Regions from separate parts of the Sinanaerobacter sp. ZZT-01 genome, predicted to be linked through region 1. Evidence: riboswitches for the same ligand, from Rfam matches in the RefSeq annotation. Region 1 holds a riboswitch; each other region holds the start of a gene.
What was found. Region 1 has a riboswitch for cobalamin ahead of U5921_RS06800 (DUF2292 domain-containing protein). Riboswitches for the same ligand answer to the same signal wherever they lie in the genome.
Positions count from the first base shown of each region.

Region 1 (2,205 bases):
AACCGCAGACAGCTCGTTTTACTTATCACATATGAAAGGAATAGAAGGGAAGGCTCCGATGGATTTATCGAACATCCCAAGCTGCTTAAAGAAAGTGCTGGAAAAGGATAAGGCCGAAATGGAACCAAGAGCAGATGCAGATTCTTTAGGGGAGTTTGACTATACGAGCATGTCAGGCTGGATGTATTCAGTAAATAATGTGTTTCCAAACGTAGGATTTGCCGATACCTATCTGCAAGACGGTGATGTGGTTCGAGTACAATTCACAGTTTGGGGCTACGGAAGAGATATTGGAGGAGCCGATGCGATGGGTACTTATGGAAGTAATTTTTATACTGTGGCCGATAAAACAGAACTTCTGAGAAAGGTCGCAGAAAAAGGGTATGTAAACGTATCAGAGAAAGTAAAAACGATTTTAACCAAGCTCGATGCTTCGCAGACTGAAGTGGATCATGCATTATAAAAATATATCCTTCTTGACAAAAAAATAGGTGATTGATAGAATAGAGTAAAATTTAATATTAATTTTATGTCTGTTTATGTAGTATAAAAAATTACGTAGACAGCTAAGAGGGAAGCAGGTTACATTCCTGCGCGGTCCCGCCGCTGTAATCGCAGAATCTTTACTTTAAATCATTTGAATTGACCACTGGAAAACCGGGAAGGGAAGTGAAGATGCAGGAGAATTAATTTCTCCAGAAGCGTAAGCCAGAAGACCTACATAAAATAGAAGTGCATTCCACGGGTTTTTGGAGGAAAAAAGAGTAAAATAAAAAAGGTTGCTCTGTTTTTTCAGTGCGCAAATTAAGCAGAAATACGGCTGTGGCAGAAATGTCACAGTTTTTTTTTATTCTGTAGGAACTATCAAAAAAACGGATTCGCTTCAATCATAGGAATTATTATCCAAAGATTGATACACAGTTTAATAAACTTTGCAGTAAAAAATATTTTTATGGACATAAAAGGAGGAGAAAAAAAGATGGAACAACCTTTAGTTGACTTGAGTGTAACAAGAAAAGAAGAAGCAAATCTCTTAGCTTTAATTCGTGAAATCAAATATGGTGAATTACGTGTAATTATTCACGATGGAAAACCTATACGGGTAGAAGATATACGTAAAAGCATTAAACTTTAATTTTTATACGCTTAATAGAAATGGGTGATCAATTGAAAGGACTAGGAAGGCAGATCATGGCTGTGCTGCTGTGCATGGTCATGGTGGCTGCGGCGATGCCTCTATGGGTGCATGCTGCTGGGCATAAAGCGTATAGTACAGCGGAGCTGGAAGAAATCATACAAGGCATTATAGATTGGAAAAAATTAGATAACGGTTCTACACTGGATGGCTATCTCATGAATGATGCATACCTCGAATTGGCAGGGACGACGCCGGGAGATTGGTATCAGGTCGGAATGGGAAGATTTGGATATAAAGATGACTATGCAGGATATTTGGCGGTTATCAAAGAAAAGGTGCAGGATCGTTATAAGACCTCTGCGAAATTGAGTGCAGCGAAAGCTACGGAATGGCATCGAATTTCCCTTGCAATCTTGGCATCTGGCGGAGATCCAACAAAAGCAGGCACTGATACAAACGGAAATGTAATTAACCTCATTGCTGACGGAACGTATAACCGGGGGAAAACCACCTCCTTAGGAAAGCAAGGAATCAATGGATGGATATGGGGTTTGATAGCACTGGATTCAAAGCGTTATTCTGTGCCCGCGGGTGCACGTGACAGCAGAGACTCTATGATTAAGGAAATTTTAAGCCGTCAGCTTTCAGACGGCGGATTTACTTTATATGGAAATGCTTCTGATCCGGATATCACGGCGATGGCACTACAGTCTCTGGCACCGTATTATAACAGGGAGAAGGCATATACATATAGCAATAAGGCATCTGGAAAATCCGTGACGAAAAAGGTACGCCAAGTTGTGGATGAAGCAGTCAGCTGTCTTTCAAAGATGCAGCTTGCAACAGGAGATTATGATAGCTGGGGTACGAAAAATGTGGAAAGCACCACACAGGTAGCGGTGGCATTATGCTCTCTTGGAATTAACGTTCAAACGGACAGTCGCTTTATTAAAAACGGAAACACCCTTCTTGATGGAATTATGCTTTATCGGATGGCGGATGGCGGGTTTGTACATTCCTATACTTATGATGCAGATAATCCGACCTCCCTGCCGACAGAATCAAAT
Region 1 covers NZ_CP141728.1:1,397,516-1,399,720, forward strand. Annotated here, with positions in the region: gene U5921_RS06795 (S-layer homology domain-containing protein) at 1-463, shown strand, start outside; cobalamin riboswitch at 513-740, shown strand; gene U5921_RS06800 (DUF2292 domain-containing protein) at 980-1,135, shown strand; gene U5921_RS06805 (prenyltransferase/squalene oxidase repeat-containing protein) at 1,192-2,205, shown strand, end outside.

Region 2 (2,205 bases), 120 kb from region 1:
GTTTTAATTGACTGATTTCATTAAAGCATAAATTATAGCTCACAAGAACCTTTTTTATAGAGCTAATATATGAATTGTGAATAGAAAGGATGCCAAGCTCACTTCTATGAGTGGCAACATCGTGTATAACGGAGTAAGTGGGGCATTCCCTAATAGCAATATCATAAGTGTCTAAGTTTAAGTCACTCGTTAATTTTGTAAAGGATCTCACAGCAAAAGGAAGTCGTTGTGTTGATACCGAGAATCTCATAGGAAGGTATTTTCTAGATTGATAGCGTTGCTCTAATTGCTCAGACTGATAAACAATTTCTTTGGCGTATTTTAAATAATCTTCTCCGTCATATGTAAGGGTAACACCTCTATTATTGCGATGAAATAAAATGATACCTAAACTCTCTTCTACTGACTTTATAGCTGTTGACAATGTTGACTGAGAAATAAATAAAGCTTTTGAAGCCTCGGAAAAAGATTGATGTTTAGACGTTTCTATAATATATTTCATGGATTGTAACCTCATAAAAATGCGCCCTCCTATTTCCTTTAGTATAGTCATACGCAAATTATATTATCAAAAAAATTGATGGCGGGCAATAGGAAATATCTATGGAAAGATAGATTGTATCTTGTCACACCTCATGATATAATTAAAAAAAATATAGGAAGTTATTACATGGAAATCGGTTAAAGTCCGATGCGGTACCGCCACTGTAAGGAGGAGCCACTGCAAAAAGACATAAACACTGGAATTTAGTTCTGGGAAGTTGTTGCAGCGTGCGCAGAGTCCAAGCCAGGATACTTTAATGACTTTAGATTAACCACCTAACGGATTATTAGGAAAGTTTAATTTTGATTTGTTTTATAATTCTATATATTGAATATATATTAAATATATATTCATGTTAAGAATATGAGATAAGAAACTCCTATCCGAGAGGTATGGGGTTTTTTTATTTTATTAATATATGAAAGAGTTAGGAATATAAAAATGAACAAACGATGCATAAGAATTGCCCTTTATGGGAAAGGGGGTATAGGAAAATCTACGGTGGCTTCAAATGTTTCAGCGGCATTTGGAGATATGGGATTACGCGTTTTACACATAGGATGCGACCCAAAAGCTGATTCCACAAGAAACCTTATTGGATTTAAGATCCCGACAGTTTTAGATGTCTTATCGGAGAAGAGTCAAGTACAAAGAAAAGATATTTTATTTACAGGCTTTAAGGGGATTTCATGCATTGAAGCAGGGGGACCCAAACCTGGAACCGGTTGCGCAGGAATGGGAATATCTATTATGGCAGATGAGCTAGAACGGCTTGGAATTTTAGAAGAAAATTGGGATGTAATTATTTACGATGTCTTAGGAGACGTGGTATGCGGAGGATTCTCTATTCCTATGAGAAAACATTTTGTGGATCAGGTTTATATAGTCAGTTCGTCGGAATTGATGTCGTTATATGCAGCTAATAATATTATGAAAGGATTACAGAACTGTTCTTCAAATAAACAGTTACTCTGTGGAATGATTCACAATAGGTGTAGCGGAGACGAAAGCAACAGGCAAATGAATGATTTTGCCAGAAAAACAAATACGACTATTATTCACGCAATTAAGCAAAGCAATGAAATAAGAAAGGCAGAATGTCAAAGAAAAACTGTTATAGAGGCTTATTTTGAAAGTGAGTCCAGGAATGAATTCTTACAATTAGCTCAAAAACTTTTAAAAAACAAAAGCTCTACTATACCAAAAACTCTTGAAGATGAAGAAATCGATAGAATCGGGCTAAATCTCATGTATGTGAAAATGCAAAGACTTATTGAAGAGGACAGGCTATGAGTAGAAATAATATCAAATTAATGTGCATGGCAGAGTCTGAAATCAGTAATCTCAATTACTTATTGAGTATTCCAGGGGCAGTCGTTTTAGCTGTTGGCCCTCCTTCCTGTGTCAGACAGCTTTATTTTGCTGCACAGAGCCAAAATCAACAAGATAACTTTTATATGTATGTAGAAGATGAAAAAAAGTTGACTATGGGGATGCATTTGCAAGACGTAAAAAAAGTTATAGATAAACTGCTTATAGATGAGCCTAAAATTTTAATTTGCTATTTATCTTGCCTTGACTTATTAATAGGTTCGGATTTTGACAATATCATTGAAGAATTGCAGCAAGATACGAAAACTTATGTGATCCAATTTAAAAGA
Region 2 covers NZ_CP141728.1:1,280,011-1,282,215, reverse strand. Annotated here, with positions in the region: gene U5921_RS06240 (LysR family transcriptional regulator) at 1-502, opposite strand, end outside; cobalamin riboswitch at 629-817, shown strand; gene U5921_RS06235 (nitrogenase iron protein NifH) at 986-1,837, shown strand; gene U5921_RS06230 (hypothetical protein) at 1,834-2,205, shown strand, end outside.
Region 2: linked by a shared signal. The riboswitch ahead of U5921_RS06235 (nitrogenase iron protein NifH) and the one ahead of U5921_RS06800 (DUF2292 domain-containing protein) in region 1 are both predicted to bind cobalamin.

Region 3 (2,205 bases), 1.4 Mb from region 1:
AAACACTTGCTTCGCCTTCCCAGTAATTTTTAATTCTTTGGTTGATATCCATTGCTGTTCTCCTTATTTTTATTTTTCTCCACAAACCATAAATGGCAGTGTTTTTTTATTAAACTCTAGCGTTAAATCATCCCAAACCAAATCAGAAACATCTAAATAGGTTTTAATATTTCTATATCCGATTTTTTTCATGACGTTAATATCCCATTCCGGTCTTTTTTTATTACTTAAAAAAAGATCCTGATCTATTTTTTCGCCTTCTCCCGTATTGCAGTATAGATGCGTTCCTCTATTGTATTTTTTTATCAAATAGTTCTGATATTCCTGATATTCTTTTTTCAATTTTGGATCAAATCTCCATAGATTCCAATTCGCATCAATGATAAAAATTTTTCCGCTAGGCTTTAGAACCCGATACCATTCCGCATAAGATTTTTCCGGAAACTCCAAGGTCCATAACAAGTTATCACCAATTAAAATATCAAACGAATTGTCTTCAAACAATAAAGATTCTGCATCCATTTGAATAATTCTTGCTGTTCCTCCTGATTTTTGAACGCGATTTTTAGATATGTCCACCATGTTTTTCGAGATATCCACGCCCAGAACATTATGATTTGTTTTTGATAAACCCTGTAATAAAAAGCCGGTTCCGCTTCCCAGCTCTAAAATATCTAATTGGCAGTCAAAGGAATTGTACTCACTTAAAATCACTTGTACCAATTGGCTTATTATTTTTTCATAAGCTTTATCTTCAGGCAGTGTTCCACAATAAAAATAGGCTTCGTTTTCCCAGTAGTTTCTGATCCGCTTTCTCATAATACACCCTCTAATAGCTACAAATAAGGGAATGTCCCATCAAGTAATTTCCGTAAAATAAAAAAAAGACACCTTAATCGAGAGATGTCTAAATTTACGCATTAAAGCAGAAGGCTTTCCATCTCTCGTAAAAAACCTATTATTATAAGCAGGTATTCCGACTTAAACTCCAACGCTCCATGCGGCCTTCCCAAATTTCTTCAGTGGCTAAATCGCATGTCACTCGTTTCCACGGCAGCGAGACTGTTCAGGCTTATCCTGATTCCCTGTGAGAATGCTTTGATTCTCTCTTATAACTCTTATAATTCTTATTTATTTGACAATTTTCATTATAAACTATATAGTTGCTATATAGTCAAGGCTTTTTTGAAAGGATTTCTCATGAGTATTTATTTTTCTACCGGACAAATTTGTGAAATATTCAGCATTCCAAAGCAAACACTGCTCTATTACGATAAAATCGGCTTAATAAAGCCCGATCATATTAATGAAAAAAATTTATACCGCTATTATTCTATTGAACAATTTTCTTATTTATATCTGATTCTCGCTTTAAAAACCAGCGGTATTGAATTGCAGCAAATCAAATCCTATTTAAACAAACATTCGACTGAGCAGACGTTTCAGTTACTAAGTTCACAAATACAGACTTTAGATACGCAGATAAAAAAACTTCAATCTGCACAAAATACATTCGATCAAATTCTGAATCAAATAAAATATGGCTTTTCTTACAATGAAGAAAAACCATATAAATATTGCTATTTTGAAGAAATTTATCTCTATGCTCTAACGATTGATGATTCAGATGTAACAAATGATTTTTCGCTCACTTTTTCAAAATTGATGCATCCGTTTACCGATGATCCAGCTTCGAGAAAATGGCAGTATGGATGGATTGTTTCTTTGAAACCTTCCGGTGAATTTAAAAATAGAGAGCTTTTTTTGGAGCTGGATAAACCAATTGATTCTCCAAACCTCATTATACGCCCCGCCGGAGAATATTTGTCTACCTTCCATAAAGGCTCATACGATACGCTTGCTGATACAAGAGAAAAACTTTTAGAATATGCTTCGGAACATTCTATGACCATCCTTGGCTATCTGTATGAACGACAGCTGATTAATAAATTTATTACAGATGATGAGCATGAGTTTATTACTGAGATTTCCATTGCTGTGGAGTGAATGATTTTCATGTGTTTGGTTCAAGCTCTACTTTCATATTTCCAGACGCATTAAAGGAAATCTCAATCTGATAGTTTTTCATTTTACCATCTAAGAATTCAATTGTATGTAAATGCTAGGCTAATAAAAGTAAACCGTGTGATGAATTTCCTGATTTTTAAATCTTTCATAATCGATAATAACGTACTCGAGGCAATC
Region 3 covers NZ_CP141728.1:2,765,110-2,767,314, reverse strand. Annotated here, with positions in the region: gene U5921_RS13425 (class I SAM-dependent methyltransferase) at 1-52, opposite strand, end outside; gene U5921_RS13420 (class I SAM-dependent methyltransferase) at 70-819, opposite strand; cobalamin riboswitch at 949-1,128, opposite strand; gene U5921_RS13415 (MerR family transcriptional regulator) at 1,201-2,007, shown strand; gene U5921_RS13410 (hypothetical protein) at 2,106-2,205, opposite strand, start outside.
Region 3: linked by a shared signal. The riboswitch ahead of U5921_RS13420 (class I SAM-dependent methyltransferase) and the one ahead of U5921_RS06800 (DUF2292 domain-containing protein) in region 1 are both predicted to bind cobalamin.

Region 4 (2,205 bases), 1.5 Mb from region 1:
ACTGAATGAAGTGGATGGATTAGAACGCATTCGATTTATGACCTCGCATCCAAAGGATTTGTCAGACCATTTGATTCAGGCCTTTCGAGATTGTGATAAACTTTGCAAACATATTCATTTACCGGTTCAGTCTGGAAGCACAAATTTACTGAAGAAAATGAATCGAAACTATACAAAAGAACAGTATCTGCATTTGATTGAAAAACTTCGTAAAGCAGTTCCGGATATAGCGATTACCACTGATATTATTGTAGGTTTTCCGGGAGAGACAGAAGAAGATTTTTCTGAAACTTTGGATCTAGTGCAAACCGCACAGTTTGATTCTGCTTTTACATTTTTATATTCCATAAGAAAGGGAACACCTGCCGCAAACCTTACGGATCAAATTTCTGAGTCGGTGAAGCACGAGCGCTTTAATCGTCTGGTAGAGTTGATGAATGGGATAACCGCTCAGATTAATAAGAGCTATGAGAAAACCGTGCAAAAAGTATTGGTAGAAGGAACGAGCAAGACCGACAAAACGACTTATACCGGAAGGACGGATTCTTTAAAGATAGTCAATTTTAAAGGAAACAGTGCGTTAATCGGTGAGATCGTAGAAGTGAAAATTACAGAAGGAAAGACGTTTAGTTTGACCGGAGAAGTCATCTCATAAGTGAAATAGATATTTGATTTAAAACTGCTGTGAAATCATACAATGCAATGTTTTTCAGCAGTTTTTATCTGTCCAATGTTTTTTGAGCTTTCAAATCCATATCGAAGAAGGTATGAGAAATTTTATGGATTGTAGAAATTTGTTGACATTTGTTTGAAAATTAGGATATAATGTAAATTATAAAAGTTCCATGAGGATTAATAGGGAAATTGGTGTAAGTCCAATGCGATCCCGTCACTGTAAAAAAGGGTTTCTTCCAAAAACCACTGGATATTTTGTATCCGGGAAGGAGGAAGGAACGATGCTTTTAAGCCAGGAGACCTGCTTTTATGCATATCAGCAATGCCTACGGAGGATGGGTGAGCTCAAAGAAAAAATGACAAGGAATTCTTTGTGTACACTTATTTGTGTACATTTTTTTTTGATTAATATTCTTGATATAGTATGAGATAAGCAATGAGGAGAATGTAAATGAATCTAATTGACCTTACGCAAGCATTAAAATACAGAAACGAAAAAATTCAGGGAGTTGTGGAAATCGCAGAAGCAGGCGTTCAATTACCGATTACCGTTATCTGCGGAAAAGAAGAAGGAAAGACAATTTTAATAACAGGTGGCATTCATAATGCGGAGTATGTTGGAATACAGGCAGCACTTGAGTTGTCTGTTTTTTTAAAACCGAGTCAGATCAGCGGGAATATCATAATACTTCCATTGGTAAATCGAACCGGATTTGAGCATCGCACAAAAAGCTGTGTTTATGAGGATGGGAAAAATCTAAATCGTGAATTTCCCGGGAATAAAGAAGGAACATTGGCAGAAAAAATTTGTTATTACATAGAGAAAGAAGTTTTTTCTCATATCGATTATTATATTGACCTGCATTGTGGGGATTGGCATGAAGAATTAAAGTCCTATGTATATTGCCAGGGAAAAGCCGATGAAGAAACCTGCCGTATTTCCGAGAAGATGGCAAGGCAAGTGAATGTAAAATATATTGTGCAATCTCAGAACGGAAGTGGAGGTGCTTATAACTACGCGGGAAGCTTGGGAATCCCGGGTATTTTGCTTGAAAGAGGAAATCTGGGACTCTGGTCACAGGATGAAGTGAAGGAAGACATCTTGGATGTAAAAAGGATTTTAAGAGCAATGGGCTTTCTTGTGGGCAGTGCATTTGAGAAAACCGATCAAATCCTGATTAAGGAAGCGTTTTATGAAGAGGCAGGAAAAACAGGATGCTGGTACCCTCGGCACCGAGCCGGTGATATCGTTGAAGAAAATGAGGTATTAGGAGAAATCAGAGATTATTTTGGAAATTTACTGGAAAGACATATTGCAAAAGCAAGAAGTGTTATTTTGTATCAAATCGCAAGCTTGTCTGTTTTAGAAAAAGAAACGGTCATTGCTTACGGAAAGCTTTTCGATTAATGATTATAGGCAAGGAGGAGGCATTTTGAGCGGGACAAAATTGAGGAATAGGCTATTTGAGACTATAATCGTTTTATTCGGGATTAGTTTTATTACATTTGGGTTAACCTACCTGGCTCCAG
Region 4 covers NZ_CP141728.1:3,234,014-3,236,218, reverse strand. Annotated here, with positions in the region: gene miaB (tRNA (N6-isopentenyl adenosine(37)-C2)-methylthiotransferase MiaB) at 1-655, shown strand, start outside; cobalamin riboswitch at 822-999, shown strand; gene U5921_RS15625 (M14 family metallopeptidase) at 1,127-2,083, shown strand; gene nikB (nickel ABC transporter permease) at 2,109-2,205, shown strand, end outside.
Region 4: linked by a shared signal. The riboswitch ahead of U5921_RS15625 (M14 family metallopeptidase) and the one ahead of U5921_RS06800 (DUF2292 domain-containing protein) in region 1 are both predicted to bind cobalamin.